One region of the Methylibium sp. genome, then DNA from elsewhere that is predicted to be linked to it. Evidence: predicted binding sites of a transcription regulator. Region 1 holds the regulator's gene; each other region holds the start of a gene.
What was found. The regulator sigma-54, encoded in region 1, starts transcription at its own class of promoters, with help from an activator protein. The targets are predictions, from matches to a motif close to TGGCANGNAANCTGCTTT.
Positions count from the first base shown of each region.

Region 2: ACQY9S_RS03760 (ANTAR domain-containing response regulator) is a predicted target of sigma-54. The motif match lies at 4,436-4,453, and genes of this name have one in related genera.
Region 3: ACQY9S_RS05560 (ATP-NAD kinase family protein) is a predicted target of sigma-54. The motif match lies at 5,974-5,991, and genes of this name have one in related genera.

Region 1 covers NZ_OZ257250.1:3,698,095-3,705,853, reverse strand. Annotated here, with positions in the region: gene argS (arginine--tRNA ligase) at 1-1,273, shown strand, start outside; gene ACQY9S_RS17390 (SPOR domain-containing protein) at 1,285-1,914, shown strand; gene ACQY9S_RS17385 (thiol:disulfide interchange protein DsbA/DsbL) at 1,974-2,618, shown strand; gene lptA (lipopolysaccharide transport periplasmic protein LptA) at 2,726-3,337, shown strand; gene lptB (LPS export ABC transporter ATP-binding protein) at 3,334-4,089, shown strand; gene ACQY9S_RS17370 (RNA polymerase factor sigma-54) at 4,089-5,612, shown strand; gene ACQY9S_RS17365 (THUMP domain-containing class I SAM-dependent RNA methyltransferase) at 5,764-7,029, shown strand; gene ACQY9S_RS17360 (DUF4399 domain-containing protein) at 7,069-7,759, opposite strand, start outside.
Region 2 covers NZ_OZ257250.1:791,758-799,516, forward strand. Annotated here, with positions in the region: gene lgt (prolipoprotein diacylglyceryl transferase) at 1-390, shown strand, start outside; gene ACQY9S_RS03745 (ABC transporter ATP-binding protein) at 589-1,389, opposite strand; gene ntrB (nitrate ABC transporter permease) at 1,400-2,311, opposite strand; gene ACQY9S_RS03755 (CmpA/NrtA family ABC transporter substrate-binding protein) at 2,327-3,580, opposite strand; gene ACQY9S_RS03760 (ANTAR domain-containing response regulator) at 3,772-4,404, opposite strand; gene ACQY9S_RS03765 (helix-turn-helix domain-containing protein) at 4,521-4,802, opposite strand; gene tsaD (tRNA (adenosine(37)-N6)-threonylcarbamoyltransferase complex transferase subunit TsaD) at 4,996-6,042, shown strand; gene ACQY9S_RS03775 (Hsp20/alpha crystallin family protein) at 6,128-6,583, opposite strand; gene ACQY9S_RS03780 (pyridoxal phosphate-dependent aminotransferase) at 6,738-7,759, shown strand, end outside.
Region 3 covers NZ_OZ257250.1:1,186,256-1,194,014, forward strand. Annotated here, with positions in the region: gene lipA (lipoyl synthase) at 1-932, opposite strand, end outside; gene ACQY9S_RS05540 (lipoyl protein ligase domain-containing protein) at 944-1,687, opposite strand; gene ACQY9S_RS05545 (acetoin dehydrogenase dihydrolipoyllysine-residue acetyltransferase subunit) at 1,707-2,822, opposite strand; gene ACQY9S_RS05550 (alpha-ketoacid dehydrogenase subunit beta) at 2,822-3,835, opposite strand; gene ACQY9S_RS05555 (thiamine pyrophosphate-dependent dehydrogenase E1 component subunit alpha) at 3,883-4,869, opposite strand; gene ACQY9S_RS05560 (ATP-NAD kinase family protein) at 4,885-5,940, opposite strand; gene tpx (thiol peroxidase) at 6,153-6,662, opposite strand; gene ACQY9S_RS05570 (DUF1097 domain-containing protein) at 6,755-7,243, opposite strand.

The DNA.
Region 1 (7,759 bases):
CGGCCGCCAGGCGGCGCTCGGCGACGCGATCTGCAAGCTGTTCGAGACCCAGGGCTGGCAGGTCACGCGCGAGTTCTATTACAACGACGCCGGCGTGCAGATCGGCACGCTCGCCGCATCGACCCAGGCGCGCCTCCAGGGCCTGAAGCCGGGCGACGCGGGCTGGCCCGAGAGCGCCTACAACGGCGACTACATCGCCGACATCGCCGCCGACTTCGTGGCGAAGAAGACCGTCAAGGCCGACGACCGCGAGTTCACCGCCTCCGGCGACCCGGCCGACCTGGACGGCATCCGCCAGTTCGCCGTGGCCTACCTGCGCCACGAGCAGGACCTCGACCTGCAGGCCTTCGGCGTCCGGTTCGACCACTACTTCCTGGAATCCAGCCTGTACGCGACCGGGCGGGTCGAAGCCACGGTGGGCAAGCTGGTCGCGGCCGGCAAGACCTTCGAGGACGGCGGTGCGCTGTGGCTGCGCACCACCGACTATGGCGACGACAAGGATCGCGTCATGAAGAAGTCCGACGGCAGCTACACCTACTTCGTGCCCGACGTGGCCTACCACGTCAACAAGTGGGAGCGCGGCTACCACAAGGTGATCAACATCCAGGGCAGCGACCACCACGGCACGATCGCGCGGGTGCGCGCCGGGCTGCAGGCCGCGAACGTGGGCATCCCGGCCGGCTACCCCGACTACGTGCTGCACAAGATGGTCACCGTGATGCGCGGCGGCGAGGAGGTCAAGATCTCCAAGCGCGCCGGCAGCTACGTGACGCTGCGCGACCTGATCGACTGGACCGGCAAGGACGCGGTGCGCTTCTTCCTGATCAGCCGCAAGGCCGACACCGAGTTCGTGTTCGACGTCGACCTGGCGCTGAAGAAGAACGACGAGAACCCGGTCTACTACGTGCAGTACGCGCACGCGCGCATCTGCTCGGTCATCGTGCAGTGGCGCGAGCAGCAGGCCGGCGACCCGGCCACGCTGCCCCAGGCCGACCTGGCGCGGCTGGTCGCGCCGACCGAGGCCGCGCTGATGCTCAAGCTGGCCGCCTACCCGGTGATGCTGAGCGGCGCCGCCGACAGCCTGGCGCCGCACGACGTGGCCTTCTACCTGCGCGACCTGGCCGGCGCCTTCCACAGCTACTACGCGGCCGAGCGCTTTCTCACCGACGACGCGGCGCTCAGCCGCGCCCGGCTGGCCTTGCTTGCCGCCACCGCGCAGGTGCTGCGCAACGGCCTGGCGGTGCTCGGCGTCAGCGCCCCCGACAGGATGTGACCGGAGCTGCCATGCCCTTCTTCCCCTTCCCACGCCGCTCGTCGCAGCGCGGCGGCTTCATCGTCGGCCTGATCGTCGGCCTGCTGGTCGGCCTGGCGCTCGCGCTCGGCGTCGCGCTGTACGTCACCAAGGTGCCGATCCCGTTCATCAACAAGGTCCCGCAGCGCACTGTCGAGCAGGACGCCGCCGAGGCCGAACGCAACCGCAACTGGGATCCCAACACGCCGCTGTACGGCAAGAAGCCGGCGGCGGGCGCGGCCTCCAGCGCCGGTGCGCCCGCGGCCTCGGGGCCGACCGCCGCCCTCCCCAAGCCGGCGCCCGACGCACGCGACCCGGCCGCCATCCTCGGCGGCGGTGGCCCGGCCAAGCCCGGCCCCGACCTGTCCACCACCGGCAGCTCCGAAGCGTTTGTCTATTTCGTGCAGGTCGGCGCCTATGCCCGTACCGAGGAAGCCGAGGCGCAACGTGCCAAGCTGGCGATCCAGGGTTTCGAGTCCAAGATCACCGAGCGCGAGCAATCGGGGCGCACGATGTACCGTGTGCGAGTCGGTCCGTTCACTCAGCGTACCGACGCCGAAAAGGTGAAGGAGACGCTGGACGGCGCGGGCGCGGTGTCGGCGCTGGTGCGGGTGCAAAAATGAACTTCGCGGCCGAGGGATGACTCCACCGCTGCGTCTGTCCGATCGCTGAAAGGATGCTCATGAACCGTCGTGACTTCACGACCTTGTCGGTGGCTGCCACCTTCGCGGGTCTGTTGCCCGCCACCACGCACGCGCAGGGCGGCCCGGCCGAGGGCAGGGACTACGTGAAGCTGTCGCAACGCCAGCCGACGCAGGACCCGAAGAAGATCGAGGTGGTCGAGTTCTTCTGGTATGGCTGCCCGCACTGCCATGTCTTCGAGCCGATGCTCGAGGCCTGGGTCAAGAAGCTGCCGCCGGACCTCAATTTCAGGCGCCTGCCGGTGGCCTTTCGCGAAGTGCCGTTCGTGTTGCACCAAAAGCTGTACTTCGCGATCGAGGTCCTGGGGCTGGTCGACTCGCTGCACCGCAAGGTCTTCAACGCGATGCACGTCGAGCGCCTGCCGTTGAACACCATCGAGTCGATCGGCGATTTCGTCGCCAGGAACGGCGTGGACAAGGCCAAGTTCCTCGACGTGATGAACTCGTTCTCGGTCCAGACCAAGGCACGCCAAGCTGCGGCGCTGTCGGCCGGCTACAAGATCGACGGCACGCCGGCACTCGGCATCAACGGGTCCTACTACACCTCGGGCTCGCTCGCCGGCAGCAATGACCGCGCGCTGGCTGTCACGGATTACCTGATTGCGCAGATCCGCAAGGGCGGCTGACCCTCGATTGGCATCGACGCCACAGTAGCGGCCGAGGCCGCTGCGGCCCGTGGCAAGCAGCTGAACACGCCCTAGAATCGGCAGCAAGATTCATGCCGATTCCATTCATGCCTGCTCCGACCCCCTATCCTGCGTTGCGGCGCACCAGCGTGACGCATTGCGGGCGACTCAGTGCCCTGGCCTTGCTGGGCGCCGCGCTTGTGGCCCCGGCGTGGGCCGAGAAGACCGATCGCAACCAGCCGCTGGCGTTCGCCGCCGACTCGGCCCGGGTCGACGAAATCAAGCAGGTCAACATTCTTTCCGGCAACGTGGAGATCACCAAGGGCACGATCGTGATCCGGGCAGACCGGGTCGAGGTGCGACAGAGCCCCGAGGGCTACCAATCGGCCGTGGCGACTGGCTGGCCCAACAAGCGCGCCTACTTCCGCCAGCGGCGTGACAACAGCGACGAATCCATCGAAGGCGAGGCCGAGCGGCTCGAATACGACGGCCGCGGCGACACCGTGCGGCTCGTGAACCAGGCGGTGCTGCGGCGTTTTCGCGGCAGCATCCTGGCCGACGAGGTGGCCGGCAATACCATCTCCTACGACAACGTGACCGAGGTGTTCCAGGTGCTCGGCGGCCCGGAGTCGGCGGCCGCCCCGGGCCGGGTGCGGGGCGTACTGACGCCGCGCGAGAACCCCGCATCAGCTCCCGCGTCGGGCAAGGGGCGGCCATGAACCTGGAGACCTCGAGCCGGCTCGAGGCCCGCGGCCTGCAGAAGAGCTACGGCGCGCGCAAGGTCGTGAAGGACGTGCATGTCGCGGTCGCTGCCGGCGAGGTGGTGGGACTGCTCGGACCCAACGGCGCCGGCAAGACCACCAGCTTCTACATGATCGTCGGCCTGGTGCGCGCCGATGCCGGCGAAATCCGCATCGACGGCGCACCGATCGAGCGGCTGCCGATCCACCAGCGCTCTCGCCTCGGGTTGTCCTACCTGCCGCAGGAAGCCTCGATCTTCCGCAAGCTCACCGTCGAGGAGAACATCCGTGCGGTGCTGGAGCTGCAGTTCGACGAGCGCGGCAAGGCCTTCACCAAGGCCCGCATCGACGAGTTGCTCGACGGCCTGCTGCACGACCTGTCGATCGACAAGCTGCGCGACAGCCCGGCACCGGCGCTGTCGGGCGGTGAGCGCCGGCGCGTCGAGATCGCCCGCGCGCTGGCGACGCAACCGCGCTTCATCCTGCTCGACGAGCCGTTCGCCGGTGTCGACCCGATCGCGGTGATCGAGATCCAGCGAATCATCGGCTTCCTCAAGAGCCGCGGCATCGGCGTGCTGATCACCGACCACAACGTGCGCGAGACCCTGGGCATCTGCCACCGCGCCTACATCATCAGTGAAGGACGCGTGCTGGCCGAAGGCACCCCCGAGCAGATCGTCGAGAACCCCGACGTGCGCAAGGTCTACCTCGGCGAACACTTCAGGATGTGATGAAGCCTTCCCTGCAGGTCCGTTTTTCGCAGCATCTGGCGCTGACGCCGCAGCTGCAGCAGTCGATCCGGCTGCTGCAGCTCTCCACGCTCGAACTCCATCAGGAAGTCGAGCAGATGCTAGAGCAGAACCCCTTCCTCGAAGTCGAGGAGGACGCACCGACGCCGTTCGACGCGCCGGTGGAGCGCGCCACGGTCACCGAGCGGCAGGCCGACGAGGCCTGGGAAGGCTCGGGGTCCGAGGTCGCCGCCGACCCCGAGCCGGTCGCGGTGGACGCGGCCGAGTTCGGCGCCACCGAGCGCGAGGACTGGGAGAACGGCACCGAGCGCGAGGACTTCGACGGCATCCGCGAGACGCCCGGCAAGGCCAGCAACAACGACAGCGACGACTTCGACCCGATGGAGCGCAGCAGCGCCGGGGTGAGCCTGCAGGACCACCTGCGCGAGCAGCTGCGCGGCATGCGCCTGAGCGACGACGACCGCGGCGCGGTGATGGTGCTGATCGAATCGCTCGACGAGGACGGCTACCTCGCCGATCCGCTGGAAGAGATCGCGCAGCGCCTGGCCGGCGACGAGGACGACGTCGCGGCCGAGGAGCTGCTCGACCGCCTGCGCTGCGCCCTGAAGTGGCTGCACAACCTGGAGCCGCTGGGCGTCGGCGCGCGCGACCTGTCGGAGTGCCTGACGCTGCAGCTGCGGGCCGGACCGCGCTGCGAGGCGCAGATGATCGCGATCCTGATCTGCAAGTACCACCTCGAGCTGCTGGCCCGGCGCGACGGCAAGAAGCTGATGGCCGCCACCGGTGCCGACGAGGAGCTGCTGAAGGCCGCGCAGGCCCTGATCGTGCACTGCGAGCCCAAGCCCGGCCGCCCGTTCACCAAGGCCGAGGCCAACATCATCGTGCCCGACGTGATCGTGCAGAAGGCCGGCCGCGGCTGGCGCGTCGTGCTCAATCCCGACGTGATGCCCAAGCTGCGCATCAACGACCTCTACGCGCAGGCGATCAAGCAGCAGCGCGGCGCGCGCACCGAATCGGGCGCCGGCCTGAGTTCGCGGCTGCAGGAAGCGCGCTGGTTCATGAAGAACATCCTGCAGCGCTTCGACACCATCCAGCGCGTCTCGCAGGCCATCGTCGAGCGGCAGAAGTCCTTCTTCAGCCATGGCGCGATCGCGATGAAGCCGCTGGTGCTGCGCGAGATCGCCGACGAGCTGGGCCTGCACGAGTCGACCATCTCGCGCGTGACCACGGCCAAGTACATGTCCACGCCCTACGGCACCTTCGAGTTGAAGTACTTCTTCGGCTCCTCGCTCAACACCGAGGCCGGCGGCAACGCGTCGAGCACCGCGGTGCGCGCGCTGATCAAGCAGCTGGTCAGCGCCGAGGACGCCAAGAAACCGCTGTCGGACAGCCAGCTCAGCAGCATGCTCGAAGAACAGGGCATCCAGGTGGCACGCCGCACGGTGGCGAAGTACCGTGAAGCGCTGAAGATCGCGCCGGCGAACCTGCGGCGCACGATGATGTGAGGCGCCGGGCGATCACTGCCCGGGCGGTCCGCACGCGATCGGGGCAAACCGGGCACGCCGGCACTCGCTGACCAGCGGCCCGTCGCCCGTCGAAATGACGGCCCACGGGAGCCTGCGCGAACGGGCGCACCAGTACAAGAAACGGACACGCATGAACGCCGCTTTACCGCACGACGGACCCTCGTCTTCGCTGTTTCTCCCCTGCGCTGCCGGCGTCGAGGCCTTGCTGGCCGACGAGGTGGCCCGGCTGCTGCCGGATGCGCCGGCGCAGCTGCAGCGTGGCGGCGTGCTGGTGCAGGGCGGCCCGCGCGAAGCGATGGCGCTGAACCTCGGCAGCCGGCTCGCGCAGCGCGTGCTGTGGCAGGTGGCGCAAGCACCCTACCGCAGCGAGGACGACCTGTATGCGCTGGCACGCAGCCCGCACTGGCCGGACTGGATCACCCCGACGCAGACCCTGAAGGTGGACGTGACCGCCCAGCGCGCACCGCTGAAGAGCCTGAACTTCGCCGCGCTGCGCATCAAGGACGGCGTCTGCGACGCGATGCGCGACGCCCTCGGCGCGCGCCCCAGTGTCGACACGCGCCGCCCCGACCTGCCCCTGCAGCTGCACCTGGCACCCGAGCAGGCGACGCTCTATGTCGACACCTCGGGCGAGGCCCTCTTCAAGCGCGGTTGGCGCGAAGACCAGGGCGAGGCGCCGCTGAAGGAGACGCTGGCCGCCGCACTGCTGGCTGCCGCCGACTGGCAGGGCCGCGAATCGGACGGGCCGCTGCTCGACCCGGTGTGCGGCTCCGGCACGATCGCGATCGAGGCGGCGCAGATCGCCTGCGGCATCGCACCCGGCTCGCTGCGCCGCTTCGCCTTCGAGCGCCTCGGCCCGTTCCGCGACGCCGGCCCGCAGCGCGCGTGGCGCGAACTCCGCGAGGCGGCCCGGGCCCGGGTGCACGCGAGCGCGGTGCCGATCTTCGCGGGCGACGTGGCGTTTCGCATGACCGACTTCGCGGCCCGCAACGCCGAGCGCGCGGGCGTCAGCGCCGCGATCGAGCTCAAGACGGTCGACGCGCTGCAGCGCACCGCACCCGCAGCGCGCGGCACCTTGATGCTGAACCCGCCGTACGGCGAGCGCATCGACCCGAAGGGGTCGCGCGGCGAGGCGGGGCGGCGCGCTCCGCCGCCCCCGCCGGCGCGCGAAGGCTTCGAGGGCGGCGCCTCGGCAAGCGAGTTCTTCTCCCGTCTCGCCGCGCACTGGAAGCGCGCCTATCCGGGCTGGACCGCGTGGGTGCTCAGCCCCGACATGAAGCTGCCGCAGGCGATGCGCCTGAAGGAGAGCCGGCGCGTGCCGATGTGGAATGGCCCGATCGAATGCCGCCTGTTCCGCTTCGATCTGGTCGCCGGCTCGATGCGCGAACCCGCTTGAGCGCGCCGGGCCGTCGCCCGGCACCCGTTCGCTAGCGGCTCAGCGCCGCACGTCCAGATCGATGGGGGCGGACGTGGCCATCACCTGCTGGTCGACGTTCTGGACCAGTTCGACCCGCAGCTTGTAGCTCCCCGGCGGCGGCGCGAGCCAGACCTCGGTCAGGCCCTTGACGAGGTCGATGCGCTCGGCCGGCGCGCCGGCCCGCTCGGCGATCAGGCGGAAGTGACCGACGCCCTGGTCCTGGATGTCCACATGGCCCACGCTCAGGCCCGAGGCATGCAGCCGCACCCGCAAGGGCGTGTGCTGCGGCTCGCCGCCGCGCGGCTCGAGGATCGCGACGCCGGGCTGGATCAGGCTCTTCGGGTCGACGTCCTCGTTCTTCTTCGTCACCGTGATCGTCATCGGCTTGCTGTAGATGAAGTAGGGGATGTGCTTGTGGTCCGCCAGCAGCAGCCGCAGCGTGTAGGTGCCGGGCACGAAACTCAGCACCGTTTCCATCTGGCCCTTGCCGAAGTGGATGTACTGGTCGTTGAAGGGCAGCGGCTTCTTGAAGTCCAGCGGCAGGTCGCGGTTCACCAGCAGGTGGTGGTGGCCGGCCCCTTCGACCGGCTTGACGATGGGCGCGAGCCCATAGCGCGACAGGCCGAACTTCAGCACGAAGGGCGTCTCGATCCGGTCGCCGTCGCGCAGGTTGGTGAAGTAGGTCTCCGGCTGCTGCGTGCGCAGCGGC
Region 2 (7,759 bases), 1.6 Mb from region 1:
ACGGGCCTGGCGAGCGGTCGCATCGGCAACTTCATCAACGGCGAGTTGTGGGGTCGCGCGGCCGACCCTTCGCTGCCGTGGGCGATGATCTATCCGCAGTCGGGCAGCGACATCCCGCGCCACCCATCGCCGCTGTACCAGTTCGCGCTCGAAGGCCTGCTGCTATTCGTGCTGTTGTGGCTCTATGCGCGCAAGCCGCGCGCGACCGGGCAGGTATCTGGCGCTTTCCTGGTGGGCTACGGCGTGTTGCGCTTCGTCGCCGAATACTTCCGCGAGCCGGATGGCTTTCTCGGCCTGCTCGCGCTCGGCATGAGCATGGGGCAGTGGCTGTGCGTGCCGATGGTGGCCGGGGGCGTGACGCTGTGGGTCTGGGCGAGTCGACGCACCTGATCGATCCACGTTGCCGCCGGTCCTGCACCGTGGCAGTGCGCCCGGCCAAGAAAAACCGCCCGGCCGCGAGGCCGGGCGGGGACGAAAGGGCGGGGCCCTGCTGAGGAGATAGCGACTGCGCCGCTCCAGACGCCAGTCACCTGGACATCAGCAACCGGTGTGCTAGGTGGGGCTCCCGTTTCTCCTTCGCTTGCGGACTCATGCGGCTTCGCGTTCGACGTGGCCGTGGCGCGTGTACAGGAAGTCGAGCACTTCCTTGCGGTAGTGCACGTAGGCCGGGTCTTCCGCGAGCTCGACGCGCAGGCGCGGACGCGGCAGCTCGATCTTCAGGATCTCGCCGATCGTCGCGGCCGGTCCGTTGGTCATCATCACGACCCGGTCGCTGAGCAGCACGGCCTCGTCGACATCATGCGTCACCATCACCACGGTGCTCTGCGTGCGCGCGACGATCTTCAGCAACTCGTCCTGCAGGTGGGCCCGCGTGAGTGCGTCGAGCGCGCCGAAGGGCTCGTCCATCAGCAGCACCTTGGGCTCCATCGCCAGCGCGCGGGCGATGCCGACACGCTGCTTCATGCCGCCCGAGATCTCGTGCGGGCGCTTGGCGGTGGCGTGCGCCATGCCCACCAGTGCCAGCGCGGCCTCGGTGCGCTCCTTCAGCCGGGCCTTGCTCTCGTTGTCGCCGAACACGCGCTCGACGCCGAGGTGCACGTTCTCATAGCACGTCAGCCACGGCAGCAGCGAATGGTTCTGGAACACCACCGCGCGCTCCGGACCCGGCGCGGCAATCTCGCGGTTGTCGCACAGCAAGACGCCGCTGCTGGGCGTCAGCAGGCCGGCGATCAGGTTGAGCAAGGTCGATTTGCCGCAGCCCGAATGGCCGATCAGCGTGATGAACTCGCCGCGTTCGATCTGCAGGTCGATCTCGCGCAGCGCATGGAAGCGGCCCTTGCGCGTGGTGAACACCATCTCGGCGTTCTGTACTTCGATGAAGCTGGTCATGGGAGTCTCCTCAATCGTCGAAGCTGAAGCGGCGTGCGACCAGCATCAGCGCCTGCTCGAGCAGCAGGCCGACGATGCCGATGACGAAGATCGCGATCAGGATGTGGGCCACGTTCAGGTTGTTCCACTCGTCCCAGACCCAGAAGCCGATGCCGACGCCGCCAGTCAGCATCTCGGCCGCCACGATCACCAGCCACGCCGTGCCCACCGACAGGCGCACGCCGGTCAGCATGTAGGGCAGTACCGCGGGGAACAGGATGCGTGTCATGACCTTCCATTCGCTCAGGTTCAGCACCCGTGCGACGTTCAGGTAGTCCTGCGGCACGCGCTGCACGCCGACCGCGGTGTTGATGATCATCGGCCAGATCGAGCAGATGAAGATCGTCCAGATGGCCGCCGGGTTGGCCGACTTGAACACCAGCAGCCCGATCGGCAGCCAGGCCAGCGGCGACACCGGTCGCAGCAGGCTGATCAGCGGCGAGACCATGTGGTTGATGAAGCTGAAGCGGCCCAGGATGAACCCGGCCGGGATGCCGACCAGCGCCGCGAGGCCGAAACCCATGGCGACACGCTCGAGCGAGAACAGCACGTTCCAGCCGATGCCCTGATCGTTCGGGCCGTTGCTGTAGAACGGGTCGCTGAACAGCTTGACGATCTCGGTCCAGGTGACGGCGGGCGTCGGGAAGGCCCCACCGTTCATCGTCAGCAGTGCCCAGATGCCGATCAGCAAACCAATGCCGAACAGCGGTGGAAGCACTCGCAAGGCCAGCCCGCTCCAGTCGTAAGGCTCCTTCGGCGTGCGGGCGGCAGGCGTCGACGCCGGCATCCCCGCGGCGGGTTTGCTGACGGTGACGGCAGGGGCGGCTGGCGTCGTTTCGGCGACGCGGGCCCCCGAGGGGTTGTGGAACACGGCACTGACCATGCTGTTCTCCTTGCTTCAGGCCTTGATCTTGAAACCGTCGGCGTAGGCCTTCGGGTTCTTGCCGTCCCAGACCACACCGTCGATCAGCTTGCTGCTGCGCATCGGGTCCTTCGGGACGTTGATCTTCATTGCACCGGCAACATCCTTGTAGAGCGCGATCTGGTTGACCTGCTGCGCCACGGCCAGGTAGTCGGGGTGCTCCTTCAGCAGGCCCCAGCGCTTGTGCTGCGTGAGGAACCACATGCCATCGCTGAGGTAGGGGAAGTTCACCGCGCCGTCGTTGAAGAACTTCATGTGGTTGGGGTCGTCCCAGGTCTTGCCGAGGCCGTTCTGGTAGCGGCCCAGGATGCGCTGATTGATCGCGTCGACCGACGTGTTGATGTAGGCCTTCTGGGCGACCGTCTCGGCCATCTTCATCTTGTTCTGCAGGCCGGCATCGATCCACTGGCTGGCCTCCAGGACTGCCATCATCACGGCGCGCGTTGTATTGGGATACTTCTTGACGAAGTCCCCGGTCGTGCCGAGCACCTTCTCGGGGTGATCCTTCCAGATGTCCTGTGTCGTGTTCGCGGTGATGCCGATGCCATCCATGATGGCGCGATGATTCCAGGGCTCGCCGACGCAGAAGCCGTCCATGTTGCCGACCCGCATGTTCGCAACCATCTGCGGCGGCGGCACCGTGATCAGCTTGGCCCCCGACAGCGGATTGATTCCTGCGGCCGCTAGCCAGTAGTGCATCCACATGGCGTGCGTGCCGGTCGGGAAGGTGCCGGCGAAGGTGTACTCCCTCTTTTCTGCCGCCATCAGCTTTGCCAGCGACGCGCCGTCGACGGCGCCTTTGTCGGCAAGCGCCTTCGACAGCGTGATGGCTTGCCCGTTGTTGTTCAAGCTCATCAGCACGGCCATGTCCTTCTTCGGGCCGCCGATGCCGAGTTGCACGCCGTAGATCAGCCCGTAGAGCACGTGTGCCATGTCGAGCTCGCCGTTGACCAGCTTGTCGCGCACGCCGGCCCAGGACGCTTCCTTGGTGGGCACGATCTTCACGCCGTACTTCTTGTCGAAGCCCAGCACCGAGGCCATCACGACGGACGCGCAGTCGGTCAGGGGGATGAAGCCGATGCGCACTTCTTCCTTCTCGGGCTTGTCGGACCCGGCCGCCCACACGGCGGATTGCAGTCCGGGGACACTGCCCACGGCGGTGGCGGCTGCGGCGGCTTTCAGCATGGTGCGACGGCCCAGCAGGGCGCGGTTGGCGATGTCGTTCGGCATGGCATTCGGACTCCAAAAATCGGGCTCAAAAGAAAAACGGCGTCATCACGACCGCGCGGCCGAAAGGCTGCGCAGGGTGAGACGCCGTCGTCTGCTGCGGTGCTGCCGACCGTGGCCGCACCGGAAAGGGGATCGCCATTGATCCTTGGGTGCACTGCAGCAAACCTCGTGCCAGTCGATGGTTGGAGGGGTCAACCGAGCATGTCGGCCACGTCGATCAGACGCTGTGCAACCTCGGCAACGCGCAGGCCGCGGTCCATTGCGGTTTTGCGCAGCCGGGCGTAGGCCTCGTCTTCGGTGAGTTTCTGGCGGCTCATCAGCAGGCCCTTGGCGCGGTCGATCAGCTTGCGTTCGCTCAGCTGGGTGCGCGCGTCGGCGAGCTCGCGCCGCAGCGCCTCTTCGTGCTGAAAGCGTGCGAGCGCGACGTCGAGCACCGGTTTGATGCGCTCGGGCGCCAGACCGGCGACGACGTAGGCCGTGACCCCCGCGGCGATCGCGGCGCCCACGTGGCTGGTGTCGGCGTCGTCGGTGAACAGCACGATCGGGCGGCGCTCGTCGCGGGTGGACATCACCACGTGCTCGAGCGTGTCGCGCGCCTGGCTCTGGGCGTCGACGATGATCATGTCGGGCTGGATCTGCGCAATGCGGTCGGGCAGGAAGGCATCGACCGGCAGCACCGCAACGATGTTGTAGCCGTTGGCCAGCAGGCCGATGCGCAGGCTGCGCGAGCGCTCTGCCTCGACAAGCGCGTCGTCGTCGTCCGGCGCCGGGGTGAGCGATTCCGGTGCAACGATGACGATGCGCAGCGCCTGGAGGGAGGTCATGCATGGTGCGCTGCAAGGAGCGCGCCAGCGTGCAGCACTGTCCATGCCACGGTGTCTCAAAATGACAGGGCCCGCGCAGCGCGGGCCCTGTCACCGAAGGAGTGAACGCCCCCGGCTCAGACGTGACCTGCGGCGGCGAAGGTGCGGCGCCACCACGCGACCGGACGCAGCCTGCCGAGCATCGACAGCGGCGCGGCATGTTCGCGCTCGCTGAGCAACTCCCGCTCAGTGAGGGTGTCGAGGAACTGGACCACCGCCGAACGGGCCAGGCCACTTTCCTGCATCAATTGCCGGACGGACACATGACGGTGGGACATCTGGTGCAGCATGCGTCGGTAGGCCGTGCGGTGAAAGGGCGCCGGCAGATCCGGCCAAGCGGCGAGCTTGTACTGTTTCATGATCCTGTCGGCCGGAAGCACGGCTGCACGCCGCTGGGAATGCAGGGTAACCAGCGCGGACGACAAGCGATAGGGCGGCACCTCCGGGATTCGTGCGCTACGTCACGCCGCCCATGTGACCAAAGGAAACTACTGGCATGCTTTGTGGCGGATGCCGTCATGCACCCGTTTCCTGGCTTACTACACTGTCGCGATGTTGATCCTGGCGTTCGAGTCTTCCTGCGACGAGACGGGTGTGGCGCTCGTGGAGACCAGAGGTGATGCGACGCCGCGGCTGCTCGCCCATGCCCTGCACAGCCAGGTGGCCATGCACGAGGCTTACGGCGGCGTGGTGCCGGAGCTCGCTTCACGCGACCACATCCGTCGCGTTCTGCCTCTGACGCGACAGGTGCTGGCCGAAGCGCACAGGCTGTTGCCCGATATCGACGTTGTCGCTTACACGCGTGGCCCGGGTCTCGCCGGGGCCCTGCTGGTCGGCAGCGCCGTGGCCTGCGCGCTGGCGGCTGCCCTCGACAGGCCCGTGCTGGGTGTTCACCATCTCGAAGGGCATCTGCTGTCACCTTTCCTGTCGGCCGATCCGCCGCAGTTCCCGTTCGTGGCCTTGCTGGTGTCCGGCGGGCACACCCAGCTGATGCGGGTCAACGGCGTCGGTGATTACGAACTGCTCGGTGAAACGATCGACGACGCGGCCGGCGAAGCCTTCGACAAATCGGCCAAGCTGCTCGGTCTGGGCTACCCCGGCGGGCCGGCACTGGCGCGGCTGGCCGAATTTGGCGACCCGGCGGCCTATGCGCTGCCGCGGCCTCTGCTGCACCGGGACACGCTGGACTTTTCCTTCGCCGGCCTGAAGACCGCCGTGCGCACCCAGGTCATGAAGCTGGGCGACGGCCCCTGCGAGCAGCCGCGCGCCGACCTGGCGGCATCGACCCAGGCGGCGATCGTGGAGGTGCTGGTGAAGAAGTCGCTTGCCGCGCTGGAGGCGACGGGGCTCGATCGCCTGGTGGTTGCCGGTGGTGTGGGCGCCAACCGCCGCCTGCGCGAGCAGCTCGACGTGGCCTGCGCGAGACGTGGCGTGCGGGTGCACTATCCCGAGCTGCAGCTGTGCACTGACAACGGCGCCATGATCGCGCTGGCCGCCGCGATGCGGCTGCAGGCCGGCCGCGCGACGGCGCGGCGCGACCATGCCTTCGATGTGCAGCCGCGCTGGCCGCTCGCGGCGCTGGACGTCGCGGCGGCCTGAGCGCGCTTCAGCCAGCGCCGGGCCGCCCCAAGCGGGCTGGGTCGCCGCGCGGGTGACTGCGGTATGCCGCAGCCGGCCGCTTCACTCAGCCGATCGTGAGCTGGGTGGCGGGCCTGACTTTCTTGGTGAGCGTCAGGCTCAGCACGCCGTTCTCGAGCCTGGCCTGAGAGGCCGACTCGTCGACCTCGACCGGCAGCGTGAAACTGCGCGCGTAGGCCGTGGCACTGCGCTCGCGCACCAGCAGGCGTTCGCCTTCGATGGTCTGGACCGTGCTGCGCGCTGCGGCCTCGATGCTGACGCGCTTGCCGTCGATCGTGACCTTGACGTCTTCCTTCGCGACACCGGGCAGGTCGAGCTGCACGCTGTAGCTTTGGTCGGTTTCGCGCAGGTCCAGCGCGGGCTGGCGGGTGGCGGTCTTGGTGGTGGTGAACACGCGCTCCACGGTGTCGTCGAACAGGCGGTCGAAGGCGCGGCTCAGGTCGCGGGCCTGGCCGTTGTATGCATGGCGGTGGGCGGTGCGGGTGATGGGCATGACGAACATGGGGTACTCCTACAATCGAGGTGGAGGCAGCTTTCGGCTGCCCATGCCGCCGAGTTGAGTGCGGCATTTTTGTTTTCAAGGCCGTTGTATTCCGGGGCGTCGCCCGCAGCGCGGCCTCGCGTTCGGTGTGCGGCACCTACGGAGAACCAACGAGATGCGCGACGTGATCCGGCAATTGCCTGGCTCCAAGATCCGCGAGGTGGCCAATGCCGGACTGGGCCGCAGTGATGTGCTGGCCTTCTGGTTCGGCGAGGGCGACGAGGCCACGCCCGACTTCATTCGCGAGGCGGCCGTCGCCTCGCTCGCGCGCGGCGAGACCTTCTACTCGCACAACCTCGGCCTGCCGGAACTGCGCGAGGCGCTCGCCGCTTACGTCGGCGCGCTGCACAGGCCGGTCGGGTTCGACCGGATCGCCGTCACGTCGTCGGGCGTGAACGCGCTGATGATCGCGATGCAGGCGCTCACCGGCGCGGGGGACGAGGTGGTCGCCGTTGTCCCGGTCTGGCCGAATCTGACGGCGCAGCCGGCCATCCTGGGGGCCGAGGTGAAGCGCGTGTCGCTGCGGCCGCAGGCTGGTGTCTGGCGGCTGGACCTGGACGAACTGCTCGCGGCGGTCACGCCGCGCACCCGCGTGTTGTTGATCAATGCGCCGAACAACCCGACCGGTTGGACGCTGGATCGCGGCGAGCAGGCCGCGATCCTTGCGCACTGCCGGTGCACAGGCACCTGGATCGTTGCCGACGAGGTCTACGAGCGGCTCTATTTCGGAGCTGCAGACCGTGGCGACATGCCGGGCCGATCGTGTGCGCCGTCTTTCCTCGATCTTGCCAAGCCCGACGACCGCGTGCTCGTCGCTCACAGTTTTTCGAAGAGCTTCCTGATGACCGGCTGGCGGCTCGGCTGGCTGGTGCTGCCGGCTGCGCTGCTCGACGCGGTGGGCAAGCTGATCGAGTTCAACACCTCCTGTGCGCCGGTGTTCGTGCAGCGCGCCGGGCTGGCGGCCGTGCGGGGTGCGGACACCCTGGTGCCAGGCCTGGTGGAGCACTTGCGCCGCTGCCGCGACACCTTGCTGCCGGCGCTGCAGGCGCTGCACGGGGTCGAAGTGGCACTGCCCGCCGCTGGCATGTACGCCTTTTTCCGCGTTGCCGGCGAGGCCGATTCGCTGGCATTCGCCAA
Region 3 (7,759 bases), 2.0 Mb from region 1:
CTCACCATGGCGCCCACGGCGGCGTGGCTGAAGCCCATCGCATAGGCCTCGGCCTCGAAGCGCTTGAAGGCCTCCGGCGTCACATAGCGCCGCACCGGCAGGTGGTGCCCGCTGGGCGCCAGGTACTGCCCGATGGTGATCATGTCGATGTCGTGCGCGCGCATGTCGCGCATGACCTGCAGGATCTCTTCGTCCGTCTCGCCCAGCCCGACCATGATCCCGCTCTTGGTCGGCACGCCGGGGGCGAAGGCCTTGAAGCGCTGGAGCAGCTCGAGGCTGAACTGGTAGTCCGAGCCGGGCCGGGCTTCCTTGTACAGGCGCGGGGCGGTCTCGAGGTTGTGGTTCATCACGTCCGGCGGGGCGGCTTTCAGGATCTCCAGCGCGCGGTCGGCGCGGCCGCGGAAGTCGGGCGTGAGGATCTCGATGCGGGTGGCCGGCGAGAGGGCCCGCACCTGGCGGATGCACTCGACGAAGTGGGCCGCGCCGCCGTCGCGCAGGTCATCGCGGTCGACGCTGGTGATGACGACGTAGCCGAGCCCGAGCGCGGCGATGGTCTTGGCCAGGTTCAGCGGCTCGTCGGGGTCGAGCGGGTCGGGGCGGCCGTGGCCGACGTCGCAGAACGGGCAGCGCCGGGTGCACTTGTCGCCCATGATCATGAAGGTGGCGGTGCCCTTGCCGAAGCATTCGCCGATGTTGGGGCAGCTGGCCTCCTCGCAGACGGTGTGGAGCTTGTGCTCGCGCAGGATCTGCTTGATCTCGTAGAAGCGGGTGCTGGGGCTGCCGGCCTTGACGCGGATCCAGTCGGGCTTCTTCAGCACCTCGGCGGCCACCACCTTGATCGGGATGCGCGCCGTCTTGGCCTGTGCCTTCTGCTTGGTCAGCGGGTCGTGGCTCGTCGCAGGGAAGGGGGTCTCAGCGGCGGTGGAGTTCATGGCGGCGGGCTTCAGCACGGCACCGCGCTGGAGGTCGCGATCTGCTGAAGCAGTCGCTTGACATGAGGCGGCGTGACGCGCCGGCGCGTGCCGCCGGCCGGCACCGGGCCACCGGACCCGCGCGCGAGATTGGTGATGGCATCGACGAGGTAGACGCGGCCACTGCCGATCTCGGCCTCGAAGGCGTTGGCGTGCCGGGTCAGCGTCTCCAGATCGGCATCGACCAGCAGACAGGCATGGGCGAGCACGATCTGTTCCGAGGCGCTGGCGCGCCGCCAATACTGCGCCGTGCCCGCGACCTTGCGGCCGTTGACCGCGAGGTTGTAGCGGCCATCGCAGAACGAGCCCGAGACGGCCTGTGGCGCGGCAACGATGCCGAAGGTGGCGGTGCTCGCCTGCAGCAGCCGGCACAGCGCGACATAGACCGCCTCGGCGGCCGCTCCCATCGAGGCATGCGTACGCCAGGCGAGGCTGAGGTTCACCATGCCGGGCCCCTGCGGCACCAGGCCGCCGCCGGAGCAGCGCACCTGCACCGGCAGGCCTTGGTCGGTGAAACTTTCGCAGGCCGCTTCGAAGCGCTCGAAGCGGCGGTACGAGGCCGGCACCATGAAGCCCGGCGTGGCCTCCCACACGTGCGCGACGGCGACGCCATCGGCCGCACGCCGCAGCAGTGTCTGCTCGATGGCCACGCCATCGCTGTCGGCGGGCGCGCCGTCGAGCAGGGTGAACTGCCGTCGCACCGACGGTTCGGCCATCGGTGCGACGTGGTGGGCCTCAGCCGCCCACATGCTGCTTGAGCAGCCGGTTGACATCGTTGGCCCGTTCCATCTGGACCATGTGGCCGGCATCGTCGAACACCTCGACCGTCGCACCGGCAGGGGCGTTGCCGGCATGCGCCGCCGGCACCACCTGGTCGTCGCGACCCCAGACCACCAGCACCGGCTTGCCGGTCGATTCGAGCTCCAGGCCGGGCTGCGCCGCCTGGCGTCCGCCCTCGAACAGGCCACGGTTCAGCGCGACGAGCAACTCGCCGACGCCGTCGAGCCGCTTGTACTTCAGCACGTCGTCGACCATCTGGCGGCTCACCAGCCCCGGGTCCTTGAACAGCTGCTCCAGCACCGGTTTGAGATCGCGCCGCGACACGGCATTGGCGAAGCCCTCGGTGTAGCCGGTGTTGATCTCCGCACCGAGGCCGGCGCTGGCGATCAGGCTCAGCGAGGCGACACGCTTCGGATGCGACAGCGCCAGCTGCGAGGCAACCGCCCCGCCCATCGAGTGGCCGACGAGGTGCGCCTGGGCGACATCGATGACCTCCATGAAGCGCGCAACGAAGTCCGCCAGCGCCTGGATGCTCGCGCCCGGCAGCTTGGCATCCGACTGGCCGTGGCCGGGCAGGTCGAGCGCGATCACCGGGTTCTTCTCGCCGACGGCGTCGATGTTGAACAGCCAGTTGTCGAGATCGCCACCGAAGCCGTGGATGAACAGCACCGGCGTGCCGTCTTCCGCGCCCTTGCGGGCGTAGCGGATGCGGGTGCCGTCGACGTCGGCATACAGGTAGGCCGGGCCGGCGTTGGCGTCGTCGTCCTCGTCGGCAGCGGGCATGACGTAGGAGGCGATGTAGGCGTCGATGTCGGCGTCGCTGACATCGCTGCCGCCCATCACGCCGAGCAGCGCCTTCACCGGCAGCAACTCGCCGTCGTTGGCCACCTTGCGGCGCAGCACGCCGGGGTCCGGCGCCTCGACCGCGTTGGCGATCTTGTCGGTCTCGACATCGAGGATGGGCGTGCCCACCTCGATGTCGTCACCGACGTCGACCAGCCAGGCGACGACCGTGCCTTCGGACATCGACAGGCCCCACTTGGGCATGACGATGGGTGTGATACCAGCCATCAGTGCTTCCCCTTGATCGTGCGTCGCACCGCGTCCGCCACGTGGGCGGCCGACGGGATGTACAGGTCTTCGAGCGTCGGCGAGAAGGGCACCGGCACGTGCGGCGGCGACACCAGCTCGATCTGTGCCTTCAGTGCGCCGAAGGCCTGCATCGCGACCTGGGCCGCGACGTCGGTGCCGATGTTGCAGCGCGGGCTGGCCTCGTCGACGCAGACCAGGCGGCCGGTCTTGGTGACGCTGTCCAGCACCGTGTCCATGTCGATCGGCGACAGCGAGCGCAGGTCGACGATCTCGACCTCGACACCTTCCTTGGCCAGCGTGGCGGCGGCGTCGAGCGAGCGGTGCACCATCAGCCCGTAGGTGACGATGGTGCAGTGCTTGCCGTCCCGAACCACGTTCGCTTCGCCGAACGGAACGGTGTACGAGGCCTCGGGCACCTCGCCTTCCATGCCGTAGAGGTTCTTGTGCTCGCAGAAGATCACCGGGTCGTTGTCGCGGATCGCCTGGATCAGCATGCCCTTGGTGTCGTACGGCGTGCTCGGGCACACGACCTTGAGGCCGGGGATGTGCGTGAACAGCGGCGTCAGCATCTGGCTGTGCTGGGCCGCAGCGCGAAAGCCCGCGCCGACCATCGCACGGATCACCACCGGCGTCTCGGCCTTGCCGCCGAACATGTAGCGGAACTTGGCCGCCTGGTTGAAGATCTGGTCGAAGCACACGCCCATGAAGTCGATGAACATCAGTTCGGCGACCGGGCGCATGCCGCAGGCGGCCGCGCCGACCGCCGCGCCGACGTAGGCGCTCTCGGACAGCGGCGTGTCCATCAGGCGGTCGCCGTGCTTGGCGTACAGGCCCTTGGTGACGCCGAGCACGCCGCCCCACGCATCCATCTCGCCCTGGCCGCCGGCACCGCCGACGATGTCCTCGCCCAGCACGATCACCGTGGGGTCGCGCGTCATTTCCTGATCAAGCGCCTCGTTGATCGCCTGCTTCATGCTGATTTTTCTGGCCATGAAAAGTCTCCTGGTTCTATTCCGGTGTCTTGTGGTGGACGTGCGCGTCAGTACGACACGTACACGTCGGTCAGCAGGTCGGCCGCGGTCGGCAGCGGGGCGGCCTTGGCCTGCTTCACCGCGTCCTCGATCAGTGCCGCCACTTCCTTGTCGATCGTTTCCAGCTCCGCGGCGGTGATGACGCCGGCCTTCGTGACGTGCGCCTTGAACTTCAGCAGACAGTCGTGGTTGGTGCGGATGTCGTCGAGCTCGCCGGGCGCGCGGTAGGTCTGCGCGTCGCCTTCGAAGTGGCCGTAGAAGCGGACCATCTTGGCTTCGAGCAGCGACGGGCCGCCGCCTTCACGGGCGCGCTTGATCACTTCGCCGGCGGCCTCGTAGACCGCGAAGAAGTCGGTGCCGTCCACCGTGATGCCGGGCATGCCGAAGCCGGAGGCGCGGTCGACGTAGCTGTCCACCGCGGTGCCGTAGTCGCGCGAGGTCGATTCGGCGTAGCCGTTGTTCTCGACGACGAAGATCACCGGCAGGTTCCACACCGCCGCGAGGTTCAGGCTCTCGAGGAAGGTGCCCTGGTTGGAGGCGCCATCGCCGACGAAGCAGATGCCGACCTCGTTCTTCTTGCGGAACTTGGCCGCCAGCGCGGCGCCGCAGATCAGCGGTGCGCCCGCGCCGAGGATGCCGTTGGCGCCCATCATGCCCTTGGACAGGTCGGCGATGTGCATCGAGCCGCCCTTGCCGTTGCCGCAGCCGCCCTTCCTGCCGTAGATCTCCTTCATCATCGCGACGACGTCCACGCCCTTGGCGATGCAGTGGCCGTGACCGCGGTGGGTCGAGGCGATGCGGTCGCCGTCGCTCAGGTGACTCATGATGCCGACACCACCGGCCTCTTCACCGGCATACAGGTGCACGAAACCGGGGATGTCGCCGCGGCCGAAGTCCACGTGCAGTCGTTCCTCGAAATCACGGATCGTGCGCATCGAGCGATAGCACTTCAGCAGTGCTTCCTTGCTCAAGGGGAACGGGTTCTTGCCTGCCATGGTGTTGTCTCCTATCTAGGCTGGGTGGGTCGTGAGGCGGAACAGGCCTTCGCTTGCAGCGAGCTGCATGCAACGAGCCACGTCCACTGTGGGGAAAGCGTTTTCGCGCAAGGTGATCTGCACGCGATCGCCGGTGTCGAAAGTCAATTCGCGCTCGCCGTCGAGGGCGACCACGCCGGCGTCGAGCGCCACGGTGAAGGGCTGGCCGGCCGGCATCGCCTCCCAGTGGGCGATGCCGACCGGGCGCACCATGCCGGGCGCGATCGGCGCGAGCAGCTGGAGCCGGCGCACCGCCGGGTCCTCGCTGAGCTGGATGGCCAGGCCGCCCGGGTCGCGCCGGCCGACCGGTTGCAGCAGGCCACCGATGGCCGACAGGCCGATCGCCTGCGGCTCGGCGAAGGTCAGGTAGGCGGCGGCCAGGCTCTCGGTCTTCCAGACCGCACGGGCACCGATGTAGCGGTCGGTCGAGATGACCGCGTCGACGAGCGCGATGTCGCGGCGCTCGCCGTCGTTGATCGAGACCTCGAGCAACTTGTTCGGCACCAGCGCCTGCTCGGCACTGAGCTGGCCGGTCGCGAAGAGGCCGACCGCGATGCCGGTGATCGTGGACTCGCGCATCTCGGGGAAGGCGTTGTTGGTGCCGGTGGACAGACCGGCGATCGGGATGTCGGCGCACTCGCGCACCACCGCGCGGTGCGTGCCGTCGCCGCCGAGCACGACGATCACCTTGACACCGGCCTCGCGCATCATGCGCGCCGCGGTGAAGGTGTCGTTCACCGTGGTCGTCGGTTCCATGGCCAGGAACTCCAGCGCGGGAAAGCCGTGATGCATCTCGTGCTCGCGCTTGAGGTTGCGCGTGAGCATCGCGCGGATGCCGCCGTTGTCCGGCATCATCAGGACCTTCTGCACGCCCATGGCGCCGGCCGCGCTCATCACCCGCATCACGATGCTCACGCGATCGGTGATCTGCAGGTTGCCGGCGTTCGCGATGATGCGACGGATATCGCGTGCCGACACAGGATTCGCGATGATGCCGATGCAGGGCGCCGGGGTCGCTCCGAGAGCGGACATGCCTTGTCTCCAAATTCGTTGTTGGCGGTCTTCAGCGCAAGCTGCGTGCCATGCCGACGCGAGCGGCCTGATCGGTCCGCGGCCCGCGCCGGCACTGGGTTCGCGCTGCACCGAGCGCGATCCGTGCAGGGGTGCCGGCGCCGCAGTGGCGTCGCAGCGAGACAGGTGTGACACCGCCGGTGCGACAGCCGTCGCGCGGCAGCAACGCTCGCTCAGCAGGCCTTTTCCAATGCCGCGACGGCCGCGGCGTAGTCGGGCTCGTCGGTGATCTCGCGCACCAGTTGGCCGTGCAGCACGCGGTTGTGTCCGTCGAGCACCAGCACCGCACGCGCGGTCAGCCCCTTCAGCGGTCCGCTGACGATGTCCACGCCGTAGGCGCGTGCGAAGTGGGGGCTGCGGAAGGTGGACAGGGCGACGACGCGGTCGAGCTGGGACGCATCGATGCGGCTCTGGCTGGAGAACGGCAGGTCGTGCGAAATCGACAGCACGACGACGCCGGGCCGCTGGCGGGCGTGGTCGTTGAAGCGACGCAGCGAGGCCGCACAGCTGGGCATCTCGAGGCTGGGGACGATGTTGAGCAGCTTGCGCTGCATGCCGAATTGCTCCAGGCCGAAGTCGTCGAGGTTCTTGCCCGTCAGGATGAATTTCGGTGCCTCGTGGCCCACGGCGGGCAGGTGGCCTTCGGTGTAGACGGGGGTGCCTTGCAGGGTCAGGCGCGTCACGGGCGTTCTCCGTGGAAACGACGACGCCGCAGCAGCGAGCGCTTCGCGCCGCCGCTGCGGGTCTTCAGGGGTGGGGTGCGGTTGCGCCGGCCTCAGGCCTTCGCCTTTGCGGTCATCGCCTGCCCGACACGCTCTGAGATCAGGCCCATCACCGCGCCGCAGACGATGGACACCAGCACCCAGCCCAGCTTCTCGTCGAGCGGCGCGCCGGCGCCGAAGAAGGACGCCGCGCCGATGAAGGCGCCGGGGATGAAGCTGAACAGGTCGACCTTGGAGAGCTGGCACAGCGCCCAGCCGAGCACGGCCAGCAGTGCGCTGAAGATCAGCAGGCCGATGCCCTGCACGCCGCCGCCCAACTGGCCGTTCAGCCAGAAGATCAGGGCCGAGATCAGCGTGCCGGCGAAGGCGCTGGCCACGGCCTTCGTCAGGCCGGCCTTGCCGCCGCCGGCGGCGTAGAACGAGGCCCAGGTCAGGAAGGTGATCCAGGTCATCACCTTGGGCTCCAGGTAGCCCAGCGTGGCGAAGCACCAGATGCCGACCCAGAGGCCGACGCTGAGCGAGATGGCGTTCAAAGCATTCATCGATTTGTCTCCTTGTTGGTGGATTCCATCGTCGGCCCGCAGCGGACGGCGGGTCGCACCCGACTGCGCAGGCGGGCCAGAGGTGCAATCGCCATGCCATTGGCCTTGGCGCGACACAGCGCTCGAAAAGTGCGCCGACAGTGGTCGGCACACCACACCGAGGCGGCCCGGACGCTAGGGCGGACCGGGCGCGGCGCCGCAGGCGCACCAGCTGCGTCAGGTGCTTGCACAGGTGTCGCCGCGACACACGTCGCACTCGGGCTGTCGTCGGCGGGCGGAGCGGCAAACCCCGAGGGGCGCGCTCTCGGCCGGCCGGCCGCTTGCCCGTACCGCGCGGTGCTGGCGAAGCCGCCGGGCGAGCGGCTCCGCTCATGTCCCCCGGCGCCGGCCCGAGGGCCGACCCCTCCTCCTCTACTTCGCTGCGCCGCTCACCCGACGCCCTCGCCAGCACTCGGCATCGCTGCCTGCGAAGGTATTCAAACCCTAGCAAGCCGCGGTGGTGGAATCGCTGTGACG